Regions from separate parts of the Ensifer sp. Root1252 genome, predicted to be linked through region 1. Evidence: riboswitches for the same ligand, from Rfam matches in the RefSeq annotation. Region 1 holds a riboswitch; each other region holds the start of a gene.
The links. Region 1 has a riboswitch for cobalamin ahead of metE (5-methyltetrahydropteroyltriglutamate--homocysteine S-methyltransferase). Riboswitches for the same ligand answer to the same signal wherever they lie in the genome.
Positions count from the first base shown of each region.

Region 2: linked by a shared signal. The riboswitch ahead of ASD02_RS12655 (CbtB-domain containing protein) and the one ahead of metE (5-methyltetrahydropteroyltriglutamate--homocysteine S-methyltransferase) in region 1 are both predicted to bind cobalamin.
Region 3: linked by a shared signal. The riboswitch ahead of bluB (5,6-dimethylbenzimidazole synthase) and the one ahead of metE (5-methyltetrahydropteroyltriglutamate--homocysteine S-methyltransferase) in region 1 are both predicted to bind cobalamin.
Region 4: linked by a shared signal. The riboswitch ahead of cobU (bifunctional adenosylcobinamide kinase/adenosylcobinamide-phosphate guanylyltransferase) and the one ahead of metE (5-methyltetrahydropteroyltriglutamate--homocysteine S-methyltransferase) in region 1 are both predicted to bind cobalamin.

Region 1 is NZ_LMDT01000002.1:62,496-69,899, reverse strand. It holds gene metE (5-methyltetrahydropteroyltriglutamate--homocysteine S-methyltransferase) at 1-1,791, opposite strand, end outside; cobalamin riboswitch at 1,889-2,109, opposite strand; gene ASD02_RS04820 (hypothetical protein) at 2,148-2,441, opposite strand; gene ASD02_RS04815 (LysR substrate-binding domain-containing protein) at 2,572-3,516, shown strand; gene ASD02_RS04810 (aspartate/glutamate racemase family protein) at 3,474-4,211, opposite strand; gene ASD02_RS04805 (ABC transporter permease) at 4,217-5,038, opposite strand; partial or broken gene ASD02_RS04800 (ABC transporter permease) at 5,040-5,870, opposite strand; gene ASD02_RS04795 (PotD/PotF family extracellular solute-binding protein) at 6,044-7,342, opposite strand; gene ASD02_RS04790 (ABC transporter ATP-binding protein) at 7,375-7,404, opposite strand, start outside.
Region 2 is NZ_LMDT01000012.1:13,994-21,397, forward strand. It holds gene ASD02_RS12620 (glycosyl hydrolase) at 1-174, shown strand, start outside; gene ASD02_RS12625 (DUF982 domain-containing protein) at 295-534, opposite strand; gene ASD02_RS12630 (GntR family transcriptional regulator) at 833-1,543, opposite strand; gene ASD02_RS12635 (DUF1194 domain-containing protein) at 1,749-2,543, opposite strand; gene ASD02_RS12640 (glucoamylase family protein) at 2,704-4,014, shown strand; gene ASD02_RS12645 ((2Fe-2S)-binding protein) at 4,011-4,874, shown strand; gene ASD02_RS12650 (CbtA family protein) at 4,950-5,744, opposite strand; gene ASD02_RS12655 (CbtB-domain containing protein) at 5,942-6,118, opposite strand; cobalamin riboswitch at 6,161-6,430, opposite strand; gene ASD02_RS12660 (TetR/AcrR family transcriptional regulator) at 6,429-7,121, opposite strand; gene ASD02_RS12665 (NAD(P)H-binding protein) at 7,225-7,404, shown strand, end outside.
Region 3 is NZ_LMDT01000012.1:688,215-695,618, reverse strand. It holds gene ASD02_RS15930 (acyl-homoserine-lactone synthase) at 1-33, shown strand, start outside; gene ASD02_RS15925 (DUF2865 domain-containing protein) at 221-1,291, shown strand; gene bluB (5,6-dimethylbenzimidazole synthase) at 1,200-1,991, opposite strand; cobalamin riboswitch at 2,036-2,245, opposite strand; gene ASD02_RS15915 (SDR family oxidoreductase) at 2,323-3,144, opposite strand; gene ASD02_RS15910 (phytanoyl-CoA dioxygenase family protein) at 3,236-4,429, opposite strand; gene ASD02_RS15905 (LacI family DNA-binding transcriptional regulator) at 4,530-5,555, shown strand; gene ASD02_RS15900 (quinone oxidoreductase) at 5,590-6,555, opposite strand; gene ASD02_RS15895 (2,4'-dihydroxyacetophenone dioxygenase family protein) at 6,568-7,056, opposite strand; gene ASD02_RS15890 (XRE family transcriptional regulator) at 7,168-7,404, shown strand, end outside.
Region 4 is NZ_LMDT01000012.1:525,807-533,210, reverse strand. It holds gene cobN (cobaltochelatase subunit CobN) at 50-3,826, opposite strand; gene cobW (cobalamin biosynthesis protein CobW) at 3,898-4,962, opposite strand; gene cobU (bifunctional adenosylcobinamide kinase/adenosylcobinamide-phosphate guanylyltransferase) at 4,966-5,490, opposite strand; cobalamin riboswitch at 5,628-6,034, opposite strand; gene ASD02_RS15125 (adenylate/guanylate cyclase domain-containing protein) at 6,344-7,404, shown strand, end outside.

The DNA of each region.
Region 1 (7,404 bases):
GATCTGCCGGCATACGATCGACCGGGGCAGGTCGTCGCGCACGAACGACCATTGCAGCATCGTCACCGGGCCGGTGAGCATGCCCTTCATCGGCTTGTCCGTCAGCGACTGCGCATAGGTTGCCCAATCGACCGTCATCGGGTTCGGGCGCGAGACATCGCCGAAGATGATCGGCGGGCGTACGTAGCGCGAGCCGTAGCTCTGCACCCAACCGCTCTGAGTGAACCCATAGCCGGAGAGCTGCTCGCCGAAATACTGCACCATGTCGTTGCGCTCGAATTCGCCGTGCACCAGCACCTCGATGCCGATTTCCTCCTGCCAGCGCACGGCCTTCTCCGTCTCCTGGCGCAGGTAGGCGAGGTAGTCGACATAGCTGAGCTCGCCCTTGGCATGCAGCGATCGTGCCTGGCGCACCTCTGACGTCTGCGGGAAGGAGCCGATCGTCGTCGTCGGGAAGAGCGGCAGTGCCAGCCTGTCTTCCTGCCGCCGCCGGCGCGTTGCAAAACTCGATTGACGGCGGCTGTCTGCTGCCGTCAGGTTCTTCAAGCGTCCGGCAACGAGTGGATCGTGGACCTTGAGCGAGGTCAGCCGTGCCTCGACCGCAGCAATCGATTTTGCAAAGACCTGCTCGGGATTGGCCAGGCCCGGCTCGAATGCGCGGGCAAGCAGGCTGAGTTCGTCCAGCTTCTGCAGGGCGAAGGCAAGCCAGGAGACGAGCTCCGGATCGAGCGCTCGTTCGAGATCGAGGTCGATTGGCACATGCAGCAGCGAGCACGATGGTGCAAGCTCGATACGATCGCGGCCATGCGCCTCGATCAACGGCTGCAGCCGGCGGAAGAGGCCGGCAAGATCGGTACGCCACACATTGCGGCCATCGACGACGCCGAGCGACAGCACAAGCTGTGCCGGTACCGTCTGAAGTAGCAAGTCGAGCTGTTGCGGCGCCCGCACGAGGTCGACATGCAGCCCGGCAACCGGCAGCGAAAGGGCTGTCGGCATGTTGTCACTGACCGCGCCGAAATAGGTCGCGAGCATGATTTTCAACTGCGGAAGTTCCGAGGCGAACGTCTGGTAGGTCAGCGCCAGCGCCTGGCGTTCCCGCTCAGTGAGATCGAGCACCAGGCATGGCTCGTCGATCTGCACCCATTCGACGCCGGCTTCCCCAAGCTCGGTGAGAAGCTTCGTATAAACAGGCAGCAGCCGCTCGATCAGATTGATGGTGTCGAATCCGCCGGCAAGCGCCTTGCCCAGTTTCAGGAAGGTGACGGGGCCGAGGACGACAGGGCGGGTGACATGCCCGAGCGCCTTGGCTTCGAGGAAGGCGTCAAGCGGCGCATTGCTCGTCAGCTCGAAGCGCTGATCCTCCGCGAATTCCGGAACCGTGTAGTGGTAGTTCGTGTCGAACCACTTGGTCATCTCCGGCGCCTGGTTGCCCCCGTCGGGCCCGCCATGCGTGCAACCGGACGCGCAGGCGGCAGTCGTCGAACCGCGCGCCATGGCGAAATAGGCGTCGAGGTCGACCGGGCCGCCCTTCCAGCCATAGGCCGGTGGCACCGCACCAACCAGCACTGATGTGTCGAGAACCTGGTCGTAAAGCGAGAAGTCGTTCGATGGAATGATCTGGATCCCACGCGCCTTTTGCGCGGCCCAGTTTTCGGCCCGCAGCCTGGCGGCGACGTCGAGCAGGTCCTGTCTCTCGATCTTGCCGGCCCAATAACGCTCCAGCGCGAACTTCAGTTCACGGTGGCTGCCGATACGTGGAAAGCCGAGATTGGCTGTCTTGATTGTCATTTCCTTACCCCGAAGGTTGTGGGCAAGGCTTTGAATGCGACGCATCCACGACCGAGACTGGCTCGCTCGTCAAGGCGACACATCGGACACCCCGCCCGTGGACGTTATCTATCGCGGCAGGTCTCCTGGCTTGCGGGTCAACACGAACCGTCCCGTCTTCCCGAGGCGTCTCCCTCAGTGACATCATTGGACGACCGCTCGCCGCTTACAGTTGCGGGGGCAGCTCCGGCATGAGCGCCTTGCAGCGCCGCACCGAATTCCCTCTTAGCTCCGGCCTGTCGTCAGACGAGCCGCAGAACCACGATTGTTCGACAATGCCCCGCAAAGTCGACGGCGTCAATCGTATAAAGAAATGTTTATGTCTTTATTTTCTCCATTCGGCCGAGGTCGAAAGCTTGTCGCGAGGGCGGCGACGCGACTTCATCATTTGGCGTCTGCGGCGAAAGGGCACCGCCCGGATCAGAGCCCGCTACGTGCTGCCACGGATCAGCAACATCGCCCGCGCGCGCCCGGATGCTGTCATTGTCTCGCGTCAGGCCGATGTCCCTCAGTTGGAACTCGCTGAATGTATCGATGGTCGTCGTGGCGTCGGCAGCTCTCTTGGCCGAAGTCCAGACGTGGAGGATGATCGATCGCAGTGCGCTAAGCATTGCTAACCCCTTCAGTTCTGTGGTGATGTGTTCGCGAGAAAATTGAGGATTTTGGTGGTTTCGCGCAAAGCGATTTCTCGCATGCTGCCATAAAGAATGCTTATCTCACTTCATGAGCAAGATTCCCCCCATGAGTGCGGTGCGCGCGTTCGAGGCCGCAGCCAGGCACTTGAGTTTCACCCGCGCGGCGCAGGAGCTCGGCATGACGCAAGCCGCTGTCAGCTATCAAATCCGACTGCTGGAGGACCGCACCGGCACGCCGCTGTTTGTCCGTCTGCCGCGGGAAGTGCGCTTGACGGCTGCCGGACGGCAGCTTGCGCCGAAGGTGACCGAGGCGCTCGATCTACTGGGTACGGCGTTCTCCGAGATTGCCGACAAGACCGAGCATCACCTGCACATCTCGGTACTGCCAACCGTCGTCTCAAGTTGGCTTGGTTCCAGGCTCGCCTCGTTTCAGACAGCCCATCCAAACATCAGCATTCGCGTGCACATGTCCACGGAGCTGATCGACTTCAAGCGCGATGCGATTGATCTCGTGGTGCGCAGCGGCAACGGCGACTGGTCGGGCAATGAAGTGTTTCCTCTTTTCCCGATCGAATACATGCCCGTCTGTACGCCGACGTTCCTGGAAAAACATCAGCTGAAGGATCCGGCCGACGTTCTCACGGTGAGGCGCTTCGGCAACGCCAGCTGGTGGCGGCGCTGGATGACCGAAGCGGGCGTGGAACCGCCGGCCAGCAATGGCACTGAGCTGATCTTCGACGTCCAGGCAATGGATGTGGCCACCACATTGCTCGATCATGGCATTGCCATGGTCGTCTCCACCTTTGTGATTGAGGAGCTTCGCAGCGGAAAACTCGTCCGGCCGTTCAACCATGTGGTCAGGGATGGCCGTGCCTATTGGCTGGTCTATCCGCAAAGCCACCGGCGGCAGAACAAGATCCAGGTGTTTCGCGAGTGGATCATTGCCGAAGCCGCCACATCGAACGCGCAGCTGGCCGCCGTGGCCGGAGAGCTTCCCTCGGTACGGTCTCAAGCCGAGATCGGTGCGAGCGCGCTCATAAGACCTGAATAGGATTTGCTGAGCGGCGGAGCATAGGAGCCGCGCTTGCTGGTCGTCAGTCCTTGCGACACCAACGCCTCGGCCTGCTTGACGGCTGCCGATACGCCATCAATGACCGGAACGCCGTATTCGGCTTGAAGTGCGCGCGCAAGATCGGCCATCCCGGCGCAGCCAAGCACGATCGCCTCGGCGCCGTCCTCAACGAGCGCCAGCTCGATTTCGCATCGCAGCTTCGCCAACGCGGGCGAAGCCTTGTCCTCAAGCTGCAGCACCGGGATGTCCGCAGCGCGAACCTTCGTCCGGGCACTCATCCCATAGCGTATGACCAGGTTCTCGATAAGCACACGCGACCGCTCGAGTGTGGTTACGACGGTGAAACGCTGAGCAAGCATGGCGGCCGTCGCCACAGCGGATTCGCAAAGCCCGACCACGGGGATGCGGGCAAGCGCGCGGGCTGCTTCCAGACCAGTATCGTCGAAGCATGCGATGACGGCGGCGTTGGCGCCTGCCGCTTCGCCGTCCCGGATTTCGGTGAGCACGCCCGGAAGCGCGATCGCGCCATCATAGTGGCCTTCGATCGAAGCCGGTCCGGACTTGGACGTCCTCGCGATGATCTCCGTGTTCGGGCCCGCGACGGCGCGGGCTGCGGCCGCCGCCTTCTCGGTCATGGATAGGGTGGTGTTCGGATTGACGATCAGAATGCGCATCGAACCTAGCTCATTTTTACCTGCCGCCGACGAAGCGTCAGAATGACGGCAAGCGCGACGAGGATGGTGGTGAAGGAGAAGAGCGTCGTGACCGTGCCCAGCGCGTAAAGCACCGGCGTCGTCACATTGGTGGTCATTCCGTAGATTTCCAATGGCAGGGTGTTGTAGCTGCCCGAGGTCATCAGTGTACGGGCGAACTCGTCGTAGGAAAGGGTGAAGCCGAAGAGGCCGACCCCGATCAGGCTCGGCGCTATCATCGGCAGCACCACATGCCGAAACGTCTGCCACGGGGTGGCGCCGAGATCGCGGGCCGCCTCTTCATAGGCCGGCGAAAAGCGGTTGAAGACGGCAAACATGATCAAGACGCCAAAGGGTAGGGTCCAGGTAAGATGTGCGCCGAAGCCGGAGGAATACCAGGCGGGCTTCAGGCCAAACTGCTGGAAGACGACACCGATCCCGAGCGAGATGATGATCGAGGGCACGACCAGGCTGGCAACGGTCAGGTAGAAGAGGGCCGTCGCCCCCTTGAAGCGGTGGCGAAAGGCAAGGCCGGCGAGGAGCGCCACGACGACGTTGACCACCATCACCATCAGTCCCAGCGTGAATGAGCGGCGGAAGGACGCGCCGAAGTCGCCGACCGCCTGTTTCTCGAAGAGATTGTAGAACCAGTGCAGCGATAGTCCGTTCAACGGAAATGTGAGACCGCCATTCGGCCCCTGAAAGGACAGGATCAGCACCGCCGACAACGGCCCGTAGAGAAACAGCACGAACAGGGCGAAGAAGCCCGCGAGCAGGTAGAATTCAAGGGTGCGCCGCTCATGGTTCATCTCAGAGTTCCTTTCGGATATCAACGACCCGAAGGATCGCGGCGACCATCAGGAGCACGACGATCAGCAGCACTACCGCATTGGCGGCCGCAGCCGGATATTGCAGCAGTGACATCTGGTTCTTCATCATCAGCGCGACCGAAGCGCTCTGTCCGCCCGACATAACTTGAACCGTCGAGAAGTCGGCCATGACGAGGGTGACGACGAAGATCGAGCCGATGGCGATGCCGGGCTTGGCGAGTGGCAGGATGACGTTCCAGAGCACTTGCCGGCCGCTGGCGCCGCAGTCGCGCGCCGCTTCGATCAGCGAACGGTCAATGCGCATCAGCGTGTTGAAGATCGGCGTCACCATGAAGAGCGTATTGAGGTGAACCATGGCAAGCACGACAGCAAAATCGGAATAGAGCAGCCACTCGATCGGTTGCGGAATGATGCCGAGGTCGATCAGCGTCGAATTGACGAGGCCATTGCGTCCAAGCACCGGGATCCAGGAGATCATGCGGATGATGTTCGAGGTTAGAAACGGCACGGTGCAGATGAGGAAGAGCACCATCTGCATGGTCGTCGTGCGCACGTGGAATGCGAGGAAATAGGCGGCCCAGAAGCCGATCAAGAGTGTGAGGCACCAGACGAGGGCGGTGAATTTCAACGTGTTGAGATAGGTCTTCCACGTCACCCACGAACCGAGCGTGTCGACATAGTTCATGGTCAGGAAGTCCGGATAAAGCCCGGCAAAGTCGTAGTCCCAGAAGCTGACGACAAGAACCGTCAGGATCGGCAGCACGAAGAAGAACCCGAGAATGAGGATGAGAGGCAGCGCCTGCAGATAGGCGCCCAGCCTTTGCAGCCAAGCACGGACACTGCTGGGTCTACCGGCCAAGGCCCCCGATGGCTGCGAAATTGCCACTACCGCCATTGTTCATCCTCTCGCGTTGCTCGTCAGGTTCCGCTCGCTGCGGGCGGCCCCATTCGAGGGCGCGCCGCAGCGAGGGCGTTTCGTCTGCCTCAAGCCGCGATGAACTCGTTCCAGCGCTTGATCATGTAGCGATCCTCATCCATGACCGAGTTCCAGCAGGCGACCTTGCCCATGCGGTCTTCGAAGGAGCCGCCATCGCGCACGGCACCGGCCTTCTCCATGACCTTGCCCTCCGGCGAGAGGATATCGCCCTTTGCCGGCTTGCCCTCGACCCAGTAACCCCACTCGTCCTCGGACATGAAGCCCTTGGCCGTGTCCATGGCGGCCGAATAGTAGCCCTGACGGTTGAGATAGGCGCCGACCCAGCCCGACAGGTACCAGTTGATGTATTCATAGGCCGCGTCGAGCTGGGCGCCCTGGAGATGAGCGGCAAGGCCGAGGCCGCCACCCCAGGCGCGATAGCCTTCCTTGAGCGGCTGGTATTTGCACGCGATCCCCTTCGAGCGGACGGCGGCGACGGCCGGTGACCACATGGACTGGATCACCACTTCACCGGAGGCCATCAGGTTGACGCTCTCGTCGAAGGATTTCCAGAAAGCGCGGAACTGACCGTCCTGCTTGGCCTTAATGAGGAAGTCGATCGTCTGGTCGATCTCATCCGTCGTCATGTTGCCCTTGTCGGCATATTTGACGTTGCCCAAGGCTTCCATGATCATGGCGGCATCCATGATGCCGATTGACGGGATGTTGAGGATCGCGGCCTTGCCCTTGAAGGCCGGATCCATGATGTCGGCCCAGCTCGTGATGTCGCGGCCGACGAGATCCGGGCGGATGCCGAGGGTATCGGCATTGTAGATCGTCGGAATGAGCGTCATCCACTGGGTCGGCGACTTCGCGAAGGTCCTGGAAGCCTGCGCCTCGACAAAGCCGACGGTGTGCGGGGCGGTGCCTTGGGCGATAATGCTTTCGGGCTTCAGCTTGCCGTCGATGAACAGCGGGACGATCTTGTCGTAGTACTTGATTTTCGAGACATCCATCGGCTGCATCACTCCGGCCGGGAAGACCTTCTTGGCGATCCAGTATTCGATGTCGGCGATGTCGTAGGAATCGGGCTGCGTCACTGCCCGCTGGGCCGCGGCGTCCGAATCCGTCGCAGTCATTTCCAGTGTGATGCCGAGATCCTGTTTGCACTTCTCGGCAATGGCATTGATGTTGGAAACGCCGGTGCCGAACTGGCGCAGCGTGATCGGGTTTTGCGCCCAGATCGTCGGAAAGCCGGTGATCGCCCCGGACCCGGCAATCGCGCCGATTGCCGCCGCACCGGTCTTGAGCAGCGTGCGTCGGGACAGGCCCTCCTTCGAGGTCTTCGGTGTAGTTTCATTCGTCATGCGCAGTTCCCCTTTTTTTGATGGTTGGTCACTCATGCTGAAAGGCGACCGAGGGGGACGAC
Region 2 (7,404 bases), on a different contig from region 1:
CGCAGGACTTATCGCGCGCGTTTCCCGCTGTTGACGGCCGTGGTGTTCTTCAACGACAGGGAGCCTTACAAGTGGCCGCTTGGCTATGGCTCGCCGGACTGGCGGCTGGACAAGGCCGCGCTGGCAGCACTTGTTTCCGACAAGGTCGAAATCGTCGGCCGGCCGACGCAATAGCGGCTGATGCATGTCGCGCAAAAGTGTGCAGCGGTTTTGCGAAAACGGCATGCGGTTTAAGAGCGGTGGACGCACCGGCCGTTCAGCCGGTGCGTGAATGTCGGAAAACTGGAGTTTTTCTCAGGCAAGCAGAAGGCCCGATTCACGGGCGGCCGCGGTGAAGCATTGGCTTGCCCTGTTGACGCTGGTCAGCCCGTCAAGCGCATCCAGGCAGCGCTGAAGGGCGGCACGATATTCCCGTCCACGTCTGCCCGGCCATTGCCGCAGCAGTTCGAGCGCCTCCCAGACCGTCCTGACGACGGTCTGCCGCTTGGACGACAGTTTCAGGTGGATCGGCGTTGCGAAGGTTTTTTCGCTCATCTTGCATTCCTCGTTCATAGTCTTTTGAGCGCGAGGCCAACGCCGGGGAGCGCCAATGGTTCCCTCCGCGGCTGCACTTTTTTAACCATGACGATGCCGACCCGATGTGTTCGGCCAGATGGGGGGCCGTCGGAAGCCCTGGAAGACAAGGCTTTCGGACGAGAGCCGGCACGCTTTCGCCGTGACAATTTTTGCGAAAGATTTTTTCGAATGATGGAGGCGTGGGGAGCGGCGAGGGGCCTGCGGCCGGGTGCAGGCCGTCTCCCTGAAACCGTTCAAGCGTTTTGGCTGTCAGCGATCAGAGATCGAGCGCGGCCCTGAGGTCGGTCGGCTTGCGCTCCCTGAGGTCGAGATCGGCCTCGATGTGATCGATATGGCGGATCATCAGCGCACAGGCGGTGTCGATGTCGCCGGTTTCGATCGCAGTCAGGATGTCGCCATGCTCGTCGTGGCCACAGGTCGAGACGCTCGATTGTCCATAAAGCGCGATGACGAGCGAGGAGCGCGCCACCAGCTCATCCATGAAGCGCCTGAGAATGACATTGCCGCTGAGATCGGCGAGCGCCAGGTGGAAATCACCCGAGGCCTTGATCTCGGCGCGGCGCGCCGACCGGCCGCGCTGTGCGGTCAGTTGATGTTCGGCGGCAAGCAGGCGGCGCAGCTCATCGATATCAGCCGCGCCAATGCGCGGCGCGGCGGCGCGCACGAGGCCCGGCTCGATCAGTCGGCGGGTCGCAAAAATCTGGCGGGCTTCATCCGGCGAGGGATGGGCGACGAAGGCGCCGCGGTTCTTCTCGACAATGACCAGCCCCTCATAGGCGAGCGACTGCAGCGCGGCGCGCACCAGCGTACGGCTGACGTTGAACAGATCGCCGACATCGCTTTCGGACAGCTTGGTTCCGGGCGCAAGCCGTCGTTCGACGATCGCATCGCGCAGCTTGTCGCGAATCTGTCGGGTGCTGGTGTCGGTGGACGCGTCGGCCGCCGCAGGATGGGTGGTCAGGGACATGAAGGAAATCGATCCACGATTGAACGCGGCATCTTATCGACGCGCGCGCCCTACAGCGCCGCGCGTCTTATTAGACGCGCAAATGTCGCTGTAGCACTTTGAATGGCTGCCTGTTTTTATCCTTAAATCGAATAGGATTTAAGGAAACATGCAGTAAGGAAACGACAATCTGGCATGGCAAAGCGTCGTTGCCAATGTGGGCCGACTACTTGTCAAGTTCGGGATAGACGCGGTCGATGAAGCCTGGCCGGAGCTTCTCGCCGATCAGGCAGTCGGGCGCGGGCAAGGCATCGACGAGGCGCACACGCGGCGGTGGCGGCAGGCCGCTGACCTCCAGGATCAGCTTCTGGCGGATGGCGATGGCGAAATCTTCCGGCTCATGCACCGGCAGCACGAAGGAGCCCGGGCCGCCGACGACGCACTCGGCATAATACTGGTCGAGCGGCCCGGTCGAGACGGACGGTCTAATCAGGATCGCCAGGCCATTGATGATGATGCCGCGGGCAATGGCGATGTCGCGGGCGGGAATGACCGGTGGGCCGATATTGTTGGGTCCGTCGCCAGACACGTCGATGATGCGGCGCATGCCGGCAAAGGCGTTGGAGTCGATCAGCGCTGTGCCGTAAGTGAGCGCGTTGGAGATCGAGGTGCCGCGGCGGGTGCCGACGGGGCGGGCCTCGATCAGCGCGGCAAAGGCGTCCGCTTCGGCGGCGTTGGAGATCACCTGCCAGGCAACGACGGAGGATTCGTTGACGGTGCCGGCCCATTCGAAATAGCCAAGGGCGATCCGGCCATAGCGACCGCTCGTTACCGCATTGAGGAAGTCGGAATGGCGCAGCGCCTGCACGTAGCCGGCGCGCTGGACGCGGGCTTCGTCCAGATCCATCGAGCCGGACATGTCGACGGCCAGCACCAGTTCGACATCGACGTCGGTGTGCGCGGCGGTCGATTGGGTCGGGCCACCAGTCAGGGAAAGGATCAACGCCAGCATGGTTAACATCGCTTCAACCCGTCATTGCGAGCCGCGTCATCTCAGGAAATGTAGCACAGGATTGGCTTATCGCGACTGTTTGGGGTTGGCTGACCTTCAATAAAAGGTGATATCGACAGGGTTTACTGCCGATCGATACCGTGCCGACGGGCCTGCATGAGCTGAGGATATGCTTCAACAGACACGGAATACGGAGCGTTTTCAGGTCGATAGGCTGCAGTCCGCCGCTTTCGACTATTTCCTGCGCTATAGCGATGCCGGCACCGGGCTTGTCGCCGATACGTCGCTTCCCGACGCGCCCTCAAGCATCGCTGCCACCGGTTTCGGGCTTTCCTGCTACCCTGTTGGCGTCGAGCGCGGCTGGATCGGGCGCGGCGAAGCGGCCGGCCGGGTGCTGATGACCCTGCGGTTTCTGGCGCAAAGCCGGCAGGGGAGCGATGCGCTCGCCACCGGTTATCGCGGCTTCTACTATCACTTTCTCCACATGAAGACCGGCGAGCGGGTGTGGCAGTGCGAGCTTTCCACCATCGATACCGCGCTGCTGATTGCCGGCGTTTTGACCGCAGGCGCCTATTTCTCCGGCGACAGTGCGGGGGAGCGGGAAATCCGCGCGCTTGCGGATAAGCTCTATGCCCGGGTGGATTGGCGCTGGGCGCTCGGCCGTGGCGAGATACTGACGATGGGCTGGCGACCGCCCGGGCGGTTTCTTAAGTATCGATGGCAGGGCTACAGCGAGGCACTGCTGCTCTACGTGCTCGCGCTCGGCGCGCCGCACCATGCAATCGGCCCGGAGCACTACCGCGAATTCACGGCCGCCTATGCGTGGACCACGGTCGACGGTGCGCCGCATCTGCAGGCCGCGCCTTTGTTCGTCCATCTCTTTCCGCAAGCCTGGATGGACCTTCGCGGCATTGGCGATGCGCCGATGCGTGACGAGGCGACTGATTATTTCGACAATACCTGCCGGGCGATCGCGCTGCAGCGAGCCCATGCCGAGCGCAATCCCGGCGATTTCGCCGGTTACGGCGGGGATATGTGGGGCCTCAGCGCCTGCGGTGGACCGGCGGGGCGGCAGCGGCTTGTCGATGGGCGTTGGCAGCGGATGCTCGGCTATGCGGCGCGCGGCGCGCCCGGTGGTCCTGACGATGGCACGCTGGCACCTTGGGCACCGGTTGCCTGTCTGCCTTTCGCTGCCGATGCGTCGCAGTCGGCACTCGCCGAGCTCGAGAACTGTTACCCGGACATTCTGTGCGAGAGCCGGTTTCCCGGCGGGTTCAATCCGAGCCTGCCCGGTGTGGGCCCGGAGGGTTGGGTCGACGACCGCGTGGTCGGGCTTGACCAGGGGCTTGTCGTGATGATGATCGAGAATGCCAGAAACGGTTTCGTCTGGGAGCTGACGCGCAGCATTCCGGCCATACGGCGCGGATTGCAGCGGGCGGATTTTCGCGGCGGCTGGCTTGAGACCAGGGAGACGGCATGAGCTTGGGCCACGAGCGGCAGGACGAGCGCCCGGCGGAGGACGAGGCGGACGCGGCGTTGCGCCAGAGCGCCCTTGGCGTTCTCGCGCACCTGCAGTCGTCTTTCCCCGAAGTGGGCTTTTCGCTCGGGGCCGCCGGCGACGTATTTCTTCCCGAGGCGCGGTTCTGGGTGGAGGAGGGCGTCGGGCTTGAAGACAGCCTTGCCTATCAGGATCGCTTTGCCGAGGGCATGGACGACAAGATCCGCGCCGCCCATCTGATTGCCTTTTACAGCAACCAGCTCACGCTCGCGCTTGGCGGCCTCTATCTCGGTGGGGGCATCGTGGCAGCCGTTCGCGGCCTTCGCTTCGAAGAATTTTCGCGGGCCTATGGCGAACGGCTTGTCGCGGCCAAGCGGTTTCATTTCAGCCTTGCCTTGCCCGCAGCCGGGGATCATGCCCCGGCGACTGCGGACGTCTTCGGCGAAACCTTCGCTGCGCATCTGGCGCCGATCGTCGTCATGTTGAAGCGTCGCACCGGCCTGTCCTCGGGCGCGCAATGGCGGCTTGCGGCGGATTCGCTTGCCGGTGGGTTCCTGGAGATCGGCCGCGTCCTCGGCGACGAGGAGACCGCGATGGCGAGGGCGCTGGCGATCGTCAAGCGCGCGGGTACGTCGCTATTTTCCGACAAGCTCCGTTACGAGGACATCGTGATCGAGATCGGCGGCAATCATGCGCTGTCGCGCACCTATCGCCTGCGCGGCGGCTGCTGTCTCTATTATCGAACGGAAGGTGGCAGCTTCTGCGACAGTTGCGTGATGCTGGCGCCGGACGACCGCCGCGCGCGGTTGCAGGCGCATCTGCTGGCATTGCAGGCGCGCTGAGACATCTCGACGACAAAGCCCCTGATATCGGCGATATCAGGGGCTCCGGGTTGATGGCGAAATCTGGCCGGTCTGTTACGCCTTGGCGAAACGATCGTTGATGAAGCCCGACACGACGCCGAGAACAATCCAGAACGCGAGCGTGGTGGCAAGGGCTGCCACGGCGAATTCAGCGCCGAGCACGGCCGGCACATTGCTGGAGATGTCCGACGGTTGCGGCGCGCCATAGACATGCGGTGCCGCGATCAGCACGAGGCCGATGATCTTGGCGGCGATCTCTTGCCGCAAGACCAGCAGATAGAGACCGGCGGCAGACAACAGCACGGTTGCACCCCACCAGACCTGGCGGTCGCCGAGTTCCGCGGCCGGGAAGCCCGGCAGTTCCGGCGGCAGACCGATTGCCGGCAGCATGTGCACGGCAAGCCAGCCGCAGGCGCCCCAGAGCGCGCCGTTCCTGAGCGTGATCGGGTAGCCGATGACGAGGCTGACGCCGGCGAGCAGCAGCGCGAAGCCGGAGCCGGTCACCAGATTGGCGATCAGCGTGCCGGAAAAGCGGCTCATGCCGAACATGATGCCGCCTTCCTCGTGTTCGCCCTCATGGGCGTAGGCAGGCGTGATCGGCGACAGGGCGTCAAGCAAAGCGCCAATCGGCGAAACCGCCTTCAGCGACGAATGCTGGTCGTGGTTTGCTGCGGCCGGATCGGCCGTTCCCGGCTGAACGGCTGGTTGTTCGCCGGCGGCCGGTGCCTCGCCTTCGAATTCTTCCGCGTGCAGGATCAGCGGTACGACGCGTAGTTCCTGGGCGCCGGTCATGAAGACACCGGCAATCAATCCAGCCACGATCGCGGCCAGAAGCGTTCTGACAATCATTTTCGATATCCCTCGATATCGGCGCGCCATGCATCTGGCAGGCAGCGCCGTGTCCCACTGGCAAATATGCGAACGGCTCCGTCCGGCAGATCTTCAATCTGCATCAGACGCGAGCAAACGCGTCCGGCTGTCTGCCGGAAGCGTTTTTGTCCGCAGCTATGTCGATGCGGAACGCAAGTCGCGTCCCGGAACATCGCTTAGTGGCAGGGGAAGCCATAGGAGTGGCGGGTGTCGTGCGCGGTATCGTGCAGCACGGCCGAGTTCGCCAGGCCTGCGCCGAAGACGAGGAAGCCGCCGATGAGGAGCGCGATGATACCTGCGGTCAGACGATCGCTGAGGGAGAGCGGAATGCTCGAAACTGTAGATGTAGCCATGACAACCTCCGTGATGGCGTCGGGATCTTTCCCGGTTTGGGCCCTATGCCCGCATCGACTGGCAGGTTTCCTGGCTCAGGACGTCGGGTGAGATCACCCTGGATTTGCCTCGCCTTCCCAGAGCAAGGGCCGCCCTCTCGCGGTCTTGTCTCCAGTGGCTTCTTCCGGATCGCTCCGGAACGGCGCATTCACGTCGCTCTACAGTCGCGGGGTCGGCCGTGATTTGAATGCCCAGCATGGGTCCATCCGTCACGTTCCCGTTTACTCCCGAAACGCGTTCGCGTTGCGGGAACCAATCGATCCACGATGATTAGGATCGCACCCCGGAGATGTCAATTAGACTTGCGCCGCCGCCCGGTCCATCCGCGACAAAATCACGAAGGATCATGCGTTTATAGGCTTCGACGATCTGGTCGCCCTCTGCTCTGGTGACGGAGACCGCAAGCCGCATCGTGCAATCGCCGAGATGCATGATCAAAAAGGCGGCGCTGTCGATCGTTTCGCGCGGCGTGTCGGGCGCAAACCGAGCCCAGACGTCGGCCAGAAGCTGGCCGCCGGCACGGCTTTGCAAAAGGTCGATCTCGCGCAGCGCCTTGTCGGCCTGCATCGCTGACCAGATGTCGCGCATCACAGGCTCGGCCAGGAACATATCGTAATAGATGTCGAACAGCATGGAGAAGGCGTCACGCAGTTCCGAGATCGACGTCACCTTGGCAAGCTCGGCCCCGATGCATTCATTGCAGACCGCATTGTAGCGCTCGGCCAGCGTGCGCACGACCGCCGCCTTGTCGGGGAAGTACTGGTAGAGGGAGCCGATCGAGATTCCAGCCTTTTCAGCGACTTCGCTCATGCGCATGGCGTCGCTGCCCTTCTCCTGGATGATCGCCGTGGCGCAGGAAAGGATGTGCTCGACGCGCTCGCGGCTGCGCTTCTGGCTGGGCGTGCGGCGCAGCGCCGGCTCGTCGTCAGCGGGGATTGTGGAAGGGCTTGCATCGGGAATCATGAGTAATGCTCACATTTTGACTTGACTCCTAAAATACGAGGATTTATCACATTTGCAAATGTGAGAGATGCTCATGTTTTGCAATCAACCTCAGGAGGAAGCGATGACTGACAAACTCACACTGGTTCTGGGCGGTACGGGCAAGACGGGGCGGCGGGTGGCGGCCCGCCTTGAGGAGCGGGGTATCGCGGTGCGCATCGGCGCCCGTTCGGCATCGCCTTCCTTCGACTGGACGGATGAGGCGACCTGGGCGCCCGTGCTTGAAAATGTCGAGCGCATCTAT
Region 3 (7,404 bases), on a different contig from region 1:
CCGATGTCGCTGGAGACGGCACGCGCCGCCTGATCTCTAACGCTCCTTCCGTTCCTCCCACCGGACGGAGCTGTTAACGCAATGCGAGGCTTGTCGTTGCACCGGCGGCGACAAGCCTTATGATAGGGCTGAAACAGGAAGTGCCGACAGCGACCGAACCCGGACAACAAGGGTGGCGCCGTGCGGTTGCAGGAATGGACGTTCGCCCGTGTTCCGGAACATGAAAACCCTAGCCGCGGCGACCTTGCCGCTGCTTCTGGTTCTTGCCGATCAGGCGCTGGCCTCCAGCGTGTGCGACCGCCTGAACACTCGGCTCGCCGAACTGCCCGCCGCCATCGAAACTACGGCCGATACCCGCGATTATGCGAGCGCGATTTCCCGACAGAACATCGAATTGCGCCGGGCGCGCAACGATCGCCGACGCGCCGGCTGCGGCACAGGCAGCGTCGTCGTCTTCAACGGCGGCGACCCGGATATCTGCACAGACATCAACAGTCTGATCGCCGAGATGGAAGACAATCTGCGCATCCTCAAATCGGAGCGCCAGCAGCTGATGTCAGGCGATGGAGACGATACGCGCCGGCGCATCCTCGCCGCCCTCGAGATCAACGGTTGCTATGGTGGCAGCGAGGAATTTGCGACCGCCGACCCGGACGAGCCGGAAACGTACCGCAACATCCTGCGCGATCTGCCGCCGGACGAAAGCTACGGACCAATGCTGCGGGACGGCGAAATGGGCACCTACCCGCCGGAAAGCGGCGTCTATTCCGGCACGCTTCGCACCATGTGCGTGCGCACTTGCGATGGCGCCTTCTTCCCGATCTCGTCCGAGGCAAGCCCTGTGGACTTCGCCCGCGACGAGCAGGCCTGCCGCGCCCGCTGCCCGGGTGCCGAAACAGAACTATTTTTCCACGACCTGGCGACCGAGGAGAGCGACCAGATGGTCTCCGCCTCGACGGGACGCCCCTATAAAGAACTGCCAAACGCCTTTGCCTATCGGACGCGCGGCGTCGGCAAGCCGGGCATTTGCGGTTGCCAGATTCCAAAGATCGCGACGACGCCCAAGGCTTCCAGTGGCAACACTGGCAACAGCGAATCGTCGATCATCGTCATCGAGGGCAAGAAGGAAGCGGCCGCCCCTACCGCCAAGGCGGCTGCGGAGGAGCGCCCCTACGATCCCGCCAAGAGCAAGGTGCGGGTCATCGGGCCGACGTTCCTTCCCCAGGAGGAAACGTCGATCGACCTTCGCCATCCGAAGGGTCCGGGCTACCAGCCGGTTCAGAGCAACTGATCGCAGCGTCTGCCTTTCGGCAGGTTCCCCAGCCTTCCTCGAACACCAGCTCCTCCAGCGGCAGCCGCTGGCGCCAGCCCTTAACCGCAAGTTCCGGCTCCTGGTAAAGGCGATCGACATATCCGAGGCAAAGCCAGGCGACGATCACGACATGATCGGGAATGCCGAGGATCGCCTTGATCTCATTTTCATGAAAGATACTGACCCAGCCGACACCAACGCCTTCGGCGCGCGCCGCAAGCCAGAGGTTCTGCACGGCACAGACGGTGGAATAGAGATCCATCTGCGGGTTATGGGTGCGCCCGAGAACGACCGCTCCACCGCGCGTGCGGTCGCAGGTGACGCAGATGCTCAAGGGTGCCTTGCGGATCCCCTCCAGCTTCAGGGAGCGGTATTTCGCTTGGCGGTCGCCATCGAACATCAATGCCGCTTCGTCGTTGGCGCGGGAAAAGGCCTGCCATACCCGCTCGCGGGTTTCGGCCTGCCGGACCACGACGAAATTCCACGGTTGCATGAAACCCACCGATGGCGCCCGGTGCGCAGCATTGAGCAGGCGCATCACCACATCGTCAGGCAAGGGTTCGGCCAGGAACTGATCCCGCACGTCCCGGCGCGTTTCGATGGCTCGATAGACGGCTTCGCGCTCGTCGGATGAAAAGGCCTCTGCAGCCGCAAGGCCGCCATTAGCGTCAGTCCGCATCGTTCGATCCCCAACAATGCACAACCTTCCGCCGTCCGCGCGGATATCGGTCTATCTTGCCAGGCCGGTCTTCTGACTTCGGATCAACCGGCCGCCTCACCTTCCCAGATCACATGAAGATCCAGTGGCAAGATCTTGAGCAAGCACAAAATCCCTAGAGGCAGTCGTCCCCGTCACAGCGTTGGGCACGTTCCGGAATAACACCGGATTCCCGATTCTCCCGCGTTGCGGGCACCTGACGGCGTCATAAGGGCACAGCCCACAGGGAATGACAAGCAAGTCCGGCGTCGCTTGCCGGTCACTCCACAGGGCCTCGCGACAGCGTCAGATGTCAGAGCGGCGCGACCGGATGCGGCGAGCCGTCATAGCCGCCCCACACCGACTGGTCGAAGCAGATGACCGACCCCGTCATCAGGCCGGACTCATCCGACGAGAGATAGGCGCAGGCACGCGCGACTTCCTTGGGGTCGACAAGCCGACCGAAGGGTTGGCTGGCGGCCGCCTTTTCGAGCCAGTCGTCTGCCGCCCCATGAAATTCGCGCTGGATGCGGTCTTCCCCTTCGGACGCCATCCAGCCGATATTGAGGCCATTGACGCGAATGCGGTTGCGCAGCAGCGCATAGGAGGTGTTCTTGGTCAGCGTCTCCAGCGCCCCCTTCGACGAGCAATAGGCGGCGATAAACGGCTGACCGGCCATCGCCGACATCGAGCCAATATTGACGATGGTGCCCTGCGTGCCCTCCCGCCGCATCAGCTTTACCGCTTCCTGCATCAGGAAGAACGGTGCGCGCACATTGACAGCGAACATCCGGTCGAACAGTTCGGGGCTGGTGTCCAGGATGGTGCCGCGATCGGTGATCGCCGCCGCATTGACCAGCGCATCGACGCGCCCGAATGTGGCGTCGCAGGCGCTGACGACCTTGCGCGCGTCCTCGACCTTTTCGAGGTCTGCCTCGACATAAAGTACCTGCGCGCCGGTTGCCTTGCGGATCTGCTCGGCCTTCGCTTCGCCCTTGGCAACGTTGCGTCCACAGATGACGACACCTTTAGCCCCACGTTCCGCAAACAGGTTGGCGATCGTTGCGCCCAGCCCCTGCGTCCCGCCGGTGACGATGGCGATCTTGCCGTCGAGACGGCCATATTGCTCGGTCATGAAAGTCCTCCCAGAATTGAAAGTGAGATGAAAACAGGGCGACCGGCCCCCGCCGCAGAACGCCGGGGACCGGAAAGATCGATTCTGCCGTTCAGCTCAGCTTGCGCTGTGCCTGCTCGCCAAGCGCGCTTCTGAAATCCGCATCGCTCCACCTGCCTGCCAGCGCCTCATGCATCAGTTGCGCCTGGGTCTTCGGCGCGAGACCGCCCAGCGGCGGATCGCGATCGAGATTGGTCGGGAAGGAATAGCCCTCGGCACAGGACGCAATCGCATTGGCCGCCTCATCGGCCGAAAGCGTGCCGGATGCCACGAGTGCGGTCAGCGCCGGGTAGAGGGCTGCACTCATCCTGGCGCGATCGACGGTCTCCATCGCCCTCCCGAAGGCCGAGGAGACCTGGAGCAGGTTGGCGACGCGCTTGATATCAGTCGAATGATTGCTGCCGGCCGCATGGAAGAGAGCCGGGTTGAAGAAGACGACATCGCCCTTTTCCAACGGCAGCTGCACGTGATGCTGGTCGAAATAGGCCCGGAACTCCGGACGTTTCAACGCGAGATAGCCGGGCACGTAGGTCTGGCTATAGGGAAGGAAAAGCGTTGGACCGCTCTCGATCGGCATGTCGCAATGGGCAACGGCACCTTGCAACGTCAGCACCGGCGACAGCCTGTGCACATGAACAGGATACTGCTCGATGACATCAGAGGTCTGGAATCCCAGATGATAGTCGCGATGGGCCGCCTGCGACGCGCCGCCGGGATTGACGCGATTGACCTGCGCCGTCAGCTGGTAGTTCGGACCAAGCCAGGCTTCGCTGACGAGCGCGATGATGGCGTTGGCGTAATAGGCGGCAAAGTTCTCAGGGCTTTTCAGGCAGTGTTTTTCGAGCGAATTCCAGATCCTGTCGTTAGCGCCGGGCTTGGCAAAGTGGTCGCCGCCGCCACTGTTGGTGCGGTGTTGCTCGTCGATGATGGCGTCAAAGATGCCGCTGGCCGCATCGATGACTGATGTGTCGGCATAGGCGTGCTTGAACACCGCCACCCCGGGCCCGGTTGCCAGCACCTCGCAGATTTCGGCCAGGGCAGCGCGGCGCCCCTCGGTCGTGGCGCAGGCGGCAACCAGGCTGGCGCTGTCATAGATCAGCACATTTTTCTCGCAGGCGAGCGCGTGTGGATAATCAGCAAGGTTCGTCTGCCGCTCCACCTCCGCACGGAACGCCTCGATGTCGCAGGCATCCTCGCTCAGCCACACACGGTCGAGGCGCTGGCGCGCCCTGTTGTCGGTCTTCATCTCGTTCCTCCTCAGAAACTTTCGATGTCCCGACTATAGGCGGCGTGAGATCGTGATATAGAGCAGGAATCCATCAAAAAACCATCAGGAGAGTTCGTCGTTGGCACATCCGTTTCTGGTCAAGGATATCGCCTTTCAGGCGGGACTCAGCACCGCGACCGTCGACCGCGTCCTGAATGAACGTCCCGGCGTGCGCCGGCAGACGGCAGCCCGCGTGCGAGCCGCCATCCGCGAGCTGGAGAAGCAGCAATCGGGATCGGAGATGCAAGGCCAGAAGCGCGCGATCGATATCGTGATGGAGGCGCCGGAGCGCTTCACCGAGGCGGTCAGGCAGGCGTTCGAAACCGAGGCGCCGACCTTCATGCCGACCACGTTTCGCTGCCGGTTCCATTTTGCCGAGATCATGCGGCCGCACGACATCGCGCAGCTGCTCGACCGCGTCCGCCTGCGTGGGACCGACGGCGTCGTGTTGAAGGCACCTGATGTGCCCGAAATCGTTGGCGCCGTCGCCCGCCTCGAACAGGCGGGAATTGCGGTCGTCGCGCTTGTCACCGATCTGCCGAACTCGGCGCGCACCGCCTATGCCGGGGCCGACAACCGCGCGGCCGGCGAGACGGCGGCCTATCTCGTGGGCGAACGGTTCGCCGGGCAGGCAGCAACCGTGCTCGTGACGATTTCGAGCAGCCGTTTTCGTGGCGAGGAGGAACGCGAAATCGGCTTTCGCCGGGTGCTCCGCGAGCACTATCCGGCGATCCGCATCGTCGAGATCAGCGAAGGCTACGGCAAGGACGCCGAAACCGGTGTTCTTGCAGCAAGAGCGCTTGCGACAGACGCCGACATCAATGCCGCCTATTCGATCGGCGGCGGCAACCGCGCCGTGCTGGCCGCCTTCGAGCGCCTCGGCCGCGACTGCAGCCTGTTCATCGCTCATGACCTCGACCAGGACAATCTGGCGCTGCTGCGCCAACGCCGGATCCATTTCGTCCTGCATCATGACTTGCGCAGCGACGCCCGCATGACTTTTCGCGCTATTCTCGCACGACGGAGCGGCGCCGGGCAAAAGCTGGGCGGAAGCCGACTGTCGGCCGTCGAGGTGATTACACCCTACAACGTGCCCATCATTTGAAAGGCGGGCCCCGCGACGACACGGGGCCGGTCTCTCACTCCGGCAAAAGCACGATCTTTCCGGAAAAGCTGCGGTCTTCGAGCCGCGCATGGGCTGCCGCACCGTCCGACAGTGCGAAGGTCTCGATGCGCGGACGTTCGATGATACCAGCGCGCAGGGCCTGGAACAGACGCTCTGCCCGGCTTAGCCGTTGCTGCCGGTCTGTCAGAAAATCCCAGAGATCGCCGCCAACGACGGTTTTCGAATTTTCCATGAGATAGCGCGGATCGACCAGCGGCGCCGGCCCACCCGCCATGCCGAATGTCACCAGCGTGCCGCGCGAGCGCACCGCCGAGAGACTGTCGAGCAAGGTTATGCCGACCGAATCATAGGCGACATTGACCCCACCGGCGCTCAAGGTGCGCACCTTGTCCGGCCAGCCCTCGTCATATCCGAGCGCATGGGCAGCACCGGCGGCCTTGGCAAGGGCCTGCTTTTCCAGCGTCGAGGCCATGGCGATGACGCTTGCGCCGCGCGCGATGGCGAGCCGGATCAGCAATTGCCCAACGCCACCGCCTGCCGCCTGGACAAGAACCGTGTCACCGGCCCGGACGCTATAGCTGTCCTCAACCAGATACTGCGCCGTCAGCCCCTGCAGCAGGAGCGCTGCCGCCGCCTCGAAGCCGATATCAACAGGAAGCGGAATCGCCCGCTCCAAAGGCACGGTCACCCGCGTTGCATTGGCAAACGGCACGTCGGCAAACCCTATCCTGTCGCCGAGGGCGATGCCTTCAACGCCTTCACCGACCGCGATGACCTCACCGGCCCCTTCATAGCCGGCAATAAAGGGTGCCTTGCCGGCGAGCACATAATTGCCCTTGCGCCGGTAGATATCGGCGAAGTTCAGCCCGATCGCCCGCATGGCGAGCTGGATGTGGCCGGGCGGCACGGCCGGGTCGGCAACCTCGCGGTAGCTCAGCACCTCGGGCCCACCGAACGAGTCGAACACCAATGCATGCATGATCACTTCCCCCTATCGGATGAGCGTACGGACGAATTCGTCGCCGAGCCCGACGGACTTACAGTGTGCCGCATACCGATCGAGCCTGACGAGCACATCTTCATACCCTTCGGCGTTGCCGTCCTCGTCGAGATAGACCAGGGGGCCGAACACATGGAACAGCGCCTTCATATGCCCGGCCTCCGGATGCACGTAGAGCGTATGAATGTCTCCCGCCGGCTCGAAGATGAAGGTGCCGCGTCGTGCTATCCAGTCGCGCTCACGATACCCCCAAGTGCCCTCGAGCGTCCAACCGGTAACCGGATTGGAATGGCGATGCCGCTCGATCGTGCCGGCTCCCTTCGCCTTGAAGAGGCTGACCCAGCTCCCGCCGCGCACGTCAAACAGCAAGGGCAAGGAAAAGGCACTGTCGCCAAATGGCAGCCATCGCCGCTCGTCGGCCTCCGCATCGGCAACGAGCAGCTCGTCTACTCCATATCTGCTTTCGGCAATGTTGATCACAGTCCATCCTCCCGTTAACTTCAACAATTGGGAATTATCTACTATAGTGGATTTCGTCAACAGAATTGAGAATCGTCGATTTTGCCTCTATCTGTTGCGCGAGGAGACGCCATGCCGAAGCTGACCATCACCCGCCGCCCCGCCGAACAGAGATTGCGCACGACTGAGGAGCGTCCGGCCGAACTCGGTGCAAGGGTCAAGGAGCTCAGAATCGCGCGCGACTGGACACTAGAAGAGGCGAGCCAGCATATCGGCCTGTCGCGTTCGGCCCTGTCGAAGATTGAGCGCAACGAGATGTCACCGACGTTCCACGCCATGCAGAAGTTGGCAGCTGGATTCTCGCTCGAC
Region 4 (7,404 bases), on a different contig from region 1:
TTGCGCAACTCCGGACGGAAAACCGTTTCAAGCTTTCCCCGGAGCTGCTCTATTCGTTTCCGGCGCGAAGCCGCACCGCAGCCGTTGTGCGGCCGCTCAGTTCAAAGCGTGCCGAGTTGGAGCGCGGGATCCAGAGATTACGGTCGATCGCCTCCAGCAACCGCTCCGAGAGCTCGGCGAGTGCCGCCGGGTTCTTGTCGCGCAGGAAGCCTGACACCCGCTCGTCGACGATGAAAGCCTGGTAGGCAGCCTCGAAATGATGGTCGCGCACGGCACCCGTGGTTGCGGCAAAGGCAAACATGTAGTCGACCGTCGCGGCGATCTCGAAGGCGCCCTTGTAGCCGTGGCGCATGACGCCATCGATCCACTTGGGGTTGACGACGCGCGCGCGCACCACACGGCCGATCTCTTCCTCCAGCGAGCGGATGACCGGCTTTTCCGGCCGGGAGTGGTCATTGTGGTAAATCGCCGGCCGGGCGCCGCTCAGGTGCTCGGCGGCAAGGCTCATGCCGCCTTCGAACTGGTAGTAGTCGTCGCTGTCGAGCAGGTCGTGTTCGCGGTTGTCCTGGTTCTGGACCACCGCTTCGATCGTGCGCAGCCGCTCCTCGAAGAGCTCCCGTCCCGCCTTGCCCTCCTCGCCGGCGCCATAGGCATAGGCGCCCCAGGTGAGATAGGCATCGGCGAGATCGGCTTTGCTGTCCCAGCCCTTCTCGTCGATCAGCGCCTGCAGGCCGGCGCCGTAGGCTCCGGGCTTGGCACCGAAGACGCGGTAGGAGGCGCGGCGCGCGGCTTCCGCCGGCTCGACGCCCGACGCCTCCAGCCGCTGCGTCTCGGCGCGCATGCGCGCGGCGATCATATTGTCGGCATCGTCTTCCTCAAGCGCCCCGACGGCACGGATCGCCTTGTCGAACAGCGCGATCTGGTCCGGGAAGGCATCGCGGAAGAAGCCTGATATCCGCAGCGTCACGTCGACGCGCGGGCGGCCAAGCATCGCCAGAGGCACGATTTCATAGCCCATCACCCGGCGCGAGACCATGTCCCAGGTGGGCTTGGTGCCGATCAGCGCCAGGGCCTGGGCGATGTCGTCACCGCCGGTGCGCATGTTCGCCGTGCCCCAGGCCGTCAGGCCGAATGAGGACGGCCATTCGCCGTGATCCTGCAGATAGCGGCGGATCAGCAGTTCGGCGGATTTCTTGCCAAGTTCAAAGGCCGCCGGCGTCGGCACCGAGCGGCTGTCGACGGAGTAGAAATTGCGGCCGGTCGGCAGCACGTCGGGACGGCCGCGGGTCGGCGCGCCGGAAGGCCCCGGCGCCACGAAGCGGCCATCAAGGCCGGTGAGAAAGCCGGCCATCTCGGCAGCGCCGGAGTTGATGATCGATGGCTTCAGTCGCGCCTCGATCTCGCCAAGCACGGTGCGGGTGGCAGGCCAGTCCTCGGGCGCGAGCGTCTCGCCAGAAACGAACGCCGCCGCCAGCAGCTCGATGCGCTCGACAGTATCGCCGGCCGTCCGCCACGGTGCATCGGAAATGGAGGAAAGCATGTCCGGCCGTGCGCCTTCCCAGGGATCGGACATCACGCAATCGAGCGGATCGAAGCCGAGCCCGGCATCCGCGGCCATCGCCCGCTGCAGGCTCTGGTCGGCGCCTTCGCCAAGGCTGCGCGGCACCCGCGCCAGCGCCACGGTCAGGTCGGTCAGCAACCGCCCCTCCGGTGCAACGCCAAAAATGTGCAGGCCATCGCGGATCTGCATTTCCTTGAGGTCGCAGAGATAGGCGTCGAGCTTCTCCAGCGCCTTGTCGTCGCTGTCGCCCTTGTCGATACGGGCATCGTGGTCGAGGCCGATGTCACGCACGAGGTCGAGGATCTGCCGGCTGAGCAGCCTGAGCCGGCGCGGATCGCCGCCGGCCGCGTCGTAATATTCGTCGACCAGCGCTTCGAGATCCTTCAGCGGCCCATAGGATTCCGCCCTCGTCAGCGGCGGCGTCAAATGGTCGATGATGACGGCGCTGGTGCGGCGCTTGGCTTGCGTGCCCTCGCCGGGATCGTTGACGATGAAGGGGTAGACATGCGGTAGCGGCCCAAAGATCGCCTCGGGATAACAGGTCTCCGACAGCGCTAAGGCCTTGCCGGGCAGCCATTCCAGATTGCCGTGCTTGCCCATATGCACAATGGCCTGCGCGCCGAACTGGTTGCGCAGGAAAGCGTAGAAGGCGAGATATCCGTGCGGCGGCACCAGATCCGGCGAATGGTAGCTTTCCTTCGGATCGATGTTGTAGCCGCGCGCCGGCTGGATGCCGACGACAATCTCGCCGAAGCGGGCAAGCGGCAGCGCGAAGGCGCCATCGAGGAAGAACGGGTCGGTTTCCGGCGCACCCCAGCGGTCGCTGACCTCATCCTGAATCTGTTTCGGAAGCGAATCGAAGAACGTATTGTAATCGCTGAACGAAAGAACTTCGCGGATCTCGCGATCGCGGCTCGCCGCGTTGGTCGGCCCAGCCATCAGGTAGCCGATCAGTGCATCGCCATCCTCAGGCACGCCGGCGACGGGATAACCTTCGCTCGCCATGGCGCGCAGCACTTCAACCGTGCCCGCCGGCGTATCGAGCCCGACGCCATTGCCGAGTCGGCCATCGCGATTGGGGTAATTGGCCATGATGATGGCGATCCGCCGTTCGGCCGGACGGGCGCGGCGCAGTTTTGCCCAATTGACCGCAAGCCTGGCGGCAAAGCGGACCCGGTCGGAAAGCGGTTCGTGCCCGACGATGTTGGCTTCGACCTTGGGATCGTAGATCGAGGCCGCCTTGAAGGAGACGGCGCGCGCCAGAATGCGGCCATCGACCTCCGGCAAGGCAACGTTCATGGCGAGATCGCGCGCCATCAGCCCCTGCGGCGAGGCCTGCCATTGCGCGCGCGACGATCCGGAGAAGATCACCTGCAGCACCGGCGCGCCGGTTGATTCCAACACGGTCGGCTGCCTGTCGGCACCGGGCGAGGAAACGGCAAAGCCGGTGGCGTTCATCACCACGTCGGGTGCCGCCTCGGAAAAAATCGATTGCAGCGTGCCGACCGAAACGGCATCCTTGAGGCTGGAGACAAACAGCGGCAACACGCGCATGCCTTCGGCGGCAAGCGCCTCGATCAGCGCTTCGACCGGCCGGGTCTCGCCGCTCTGGACCAGGGCGCGATAAAAGCAGATCCCGACTGTCGGGGGTTCGAATCCCTCCCCCGCGACCATCCGCTCTTGGACACGTGCCTTCCATTCGCTGACGCCGATGACGCCCGCGCCCGGCCACCAGATGCCGGCCTTGAGCAGCGGTTTTGCCGGCTGCGGCTTTTCCGCGTCTGAGATCAACGCCTCGGCGTAGTCGAGGAACAGGCCGGCATTGTCAGCGCCGCCCTCGGTGAAATAGGCCCAGAGGCGCTGGCGGTCGTCGGCCTCAACGGTCGAAAACGGCTCGAGGCCGGGATCGGGCTTGTCGTCGCCGGGCAGCACCGCGATCTGGAAGCGGTGGGTGACGGCGGCGGCATGCAATGCTTCCAGCACATAACGGAAATAGCTGGCGCCACCGAGCGGCCTGACCACGATGAGTTTTGCATGCCTTGCCGTGCGCTCGACATAGGTGTCGACCGACATCGGGTGCATCAGGTTCATCAGGCTGGCGATGCGCAGGCTCAGCTCCCCGTCGCGCCGGCCATGGGCCGCCGCGATCGACGAAAGCTCGGTGTCGGCGGCCGACAGGAAAAGCACGTCGGCCGGCGTTTGCCCCAGGTCGATCGCCTCGTTGCCGTCGGCGATCGTTCCTTTCTGGGCGAGAAGCAGATGCATGTTTCTGTCCGTTCGAGCAATTCCAGGAAAAGCGTGAAATGGCTTTCCTGGAATTGCGTTGCTTCAAGGAGTTAGGCGAGTGCGGTGATGGCGGCGCGCACCGCAGCTTCGTCCATGTCGTGCAGGCCGATGACGACGAGGCGCGTACCGCGCTTCTCGCCAGCCGCCCAGGCACGGTCGTAATACTGGTCGATGCGGGCGCCAACGGCCTGGATCAGCAGGCGCATCGGCTTGCCGGGCACGTCGGCAAAGCCCTTGAGGCGCAGCACGTCATGCTCTGATATCACGCCCTTGAGGCGATCGATGAAACCTGCCGGATCGGCAATCGCGCCGAGCTCGACGACGAAGCTGTCGAACTCGTCATGAGAGTGCTCCTCGCCGGCCTCATGTTCCATCTCGTGGTGAGACTTGCGGTTGGCGATATCGCTTTCCGTGCCGACGCCGAGGCCGAGCAGGATGGCAGCGGCAACTTCGCCGTTCTTCGCCTCGATCATTGTTGGCTTGCGGTTAGTGCGCGAAGCGACCTCGTCGCGCACGGCCTTGAGGCCGGAGGCGTCGATCAGATCGGTCTTGTTGAGCACGATCAGGTCGGCGGCGGTCAACTGGTCCTCGAACAGTTCCTCGATCGGGCTTTCGTGGTCGAGATTGTCGTCCTCGACACGCAACGCATCGACCTTGTCATGGTCGTCGGCAAAACGGCCGGCGGCAACGGCGGCACTGTCGACCACGGTGACGACGCCATCGACGGTGACTTCGCTGCGGATATCAGGCCAGTTGAAGGCGGCGATCAGCGGCTGCGGCAAAGCGAGGCCCGAGGTTTCAATGATGATATGGTCAGGACGATTTTCGCGCTCGAGCAGCTTGGTCATGGTCGGGATGAAATCATCGGCAACCGTGCAGCAGATGCAGCCATTGGTAAGCTCAATGATATCGTCTTCCGAGCAGGCTTCTGCGCCGCAGCCCTTCAGCACGTCGCCGTCGACGCCGAGATCGCCGAACTCGTTGATGATGAGCGCAATGCGCTTGCCATCGGCGTTCTGCAGCAGATTGCGGATCATCGTCGTCTTGCCGGCACCGAGGAAGCCGGTGATGACGGTCGCCGGGATCTTGCCCTGGTTGGCTCTGGCAGTGGTCATGGATCAACCCTTCATTTTCAGCGGCAATCCGGCCGCGACAAAGTAAACTTCCGCGGATTTCTCCGCAACGATCTGGTGAAGCCGGCCGGCATGGTCGCGGAAATCGCGGACCATGCGGTTCTCGGGCACGATGCCGAGGCCGACTTCGTTGGAAACAAGGATGAGGCGCGCCCGCGCCTCCGGCAGGAAAGCGGCAAGGGCCGCGAACTCTGCCGCCATGTCGCGCCCTTCCATCATCAGGTTGGTGACCCACAGCGTCAGGCAGTCGACGAGCACCACGCGGTTCTCGTCATCGATGCGCGTCAGCAGCGAAACGAGGTCGAGCGGCTCTTCATGCGTCGTCCAGCCTTCGCCGCGCCTTGCCCGGTGATGGTCGATGCGCTCGCGCATCTCGTCGTCCCAGGCACGGCCGGTCGCGACATAGTGCATGCCGAGCCCGGAGGCTTCGACGAGCCTTTCGGAAAAGCTGGATTTGCCGGAACGGGCACCGCCGAGGACCAGAACCGGCCCGGCATGGGAAATGCTCATGTGCGTTGCAGCCTCACGCGCTTGGTCGCGAATTCGAGCGGCAACAGGATTTCACCGCGCCGACGGCGCGTTCGGGAAACGATCGATGAGCCAAGACAACCTCCGTGATGGCGTGGGAAGCGGGCTTCCCTTCGGGCGGAATGCCCCTGTCGGACGGCAGGTCTCCTGGCTCACGGCGTCACGAGCCCACCACATCGCGCCCCGCGTGATCACGCGAAGACCGATGCTTGGGCCCGAACGGCCCGCCTCACCTTCCCGGCGTTTTCTGGTTTCGTGAAAGGCGGACGATTCGTAGAAGAAGAGGCGTCCAACCCGGCTGATCACGAAGCCACGCCAGTGGCTTTTCCGGCTGAATTCCAAACCGCCTTCGATTGCCCCATGCAATCGAAAGGAAGCCGGCTATCAGCCCGATGGCGAACCCTGACCGTTCTACAGTCGCGGGGTCGGCTGCGATAAGGATGCCCGATTTGGGTCCATCCGTCACATTCCCAATTATTCCCCCGCATCGCCACGATCCGGGGAAACCATCCAACGTCAGATGATTAGGAAGCGGGCGCCGCAAAGTCAATCGACGCGTGCGACACGCCACCCGTCGAGATGCGGCGCGCGACAATTTGCCGGCAGCAGGCCGCAAAGGCCACTCCTGCATGTTTTTATCCTTAGATGGTATTCGACCTAAGGATAAAAACATGCAGCAATTCAAAGTGTTACAGCGACCTTTGCGCGTCCAGTAAGACGCGCGGCGCTGTAGTCGACGTCGGAGCGGACGCTCCACGGCAACTGAACTTTATTTTAGCAACGTCAGATATTGCGATAGAGTAGCCGAAAGTCGTTTCGATTATCCGGAAGGCAGATGGAACGCAGGCTCACCGCCGTGATGATTGCCGACGTTTCCGGCTATGGACTGCTCACCCAAGCCGACGAAGAGGGTACGTGTGCCCGCTTTCAGGCCGATCTGCACGGCCTGTTCGAACAAAGGATTGCCGCACATCGCGGGCGGTTGATCAAGACCATGGGCGACGGGTTATTGGTCGAGTTCCAGAGTGTCGTCGAGGCGGTCCGTTGTGCGGTGGAGGTTCAGCGCGCGAAATCCGAAAGCCGCGGCTCCGATCAGGGTCGACTGGAATTCCGCATCGGCATCAATCTTGGCGACGTCATCGTTGAAGGCGACGACATTCACGGCGATGGAGTGATCATTGCCGAGCGCCTGCAGAGCCTCGCCGAACCGGGTGGGATCATCATCTCCGGCACCGCCTACGACCAGGTCGAGAAGCACCTCGATGTCGGCTTCGTCTTTCTCGGCGAACAACGCCTGAAGCATATCGAAAAGCCGGTGCGGACTTACCGGCTGGGGCTGAACGAAGCCCGCCCCGGCAGCGTAAAGGTCGCTGGGCGCCACGCGAAGCGCTGGGCGGCACTCGTTACGTCTGCTGTCGTGCTCGGCGCTGCTGCCGGCGTGGCCTGGTGGCGGCCCTGGGAGTCGCCTGTGGAAACGGTCCAGATACAACCACCGAACCTGACCGCGCCGGACAAGCCGTCGATCGCGGTGCTTCCGTTTGCCAACGTGAGCGACGATCCCAGGCAGGAGTATTTCGCCGATGGCATGACCGATGGCCTTGTCACCGAGCTGGCTCAGGTATCCGGCTTGTTCGTTATCGCGCGTAACTCGACCTTCACCTACAAGGGCAGGGCGGTGACACCCAGGCAGGTGTCCAAGGAACTCGGTGTCCGATACGTCCTCGAAGGCAGTGTGCAGCGTGCCGGAGAACAGCTACGGATCAATGCTCAGCTCATAGATTCTCTCAGCGGCGGCCACGTTTGGGCCGGCAAGTTCGACGGTTCACTTTCCGATGTCTTTGCGCTGCAGGACGAAGTGATGCGCGGCATTGCCGACGCGCTTGCGCTTCGGTTGAA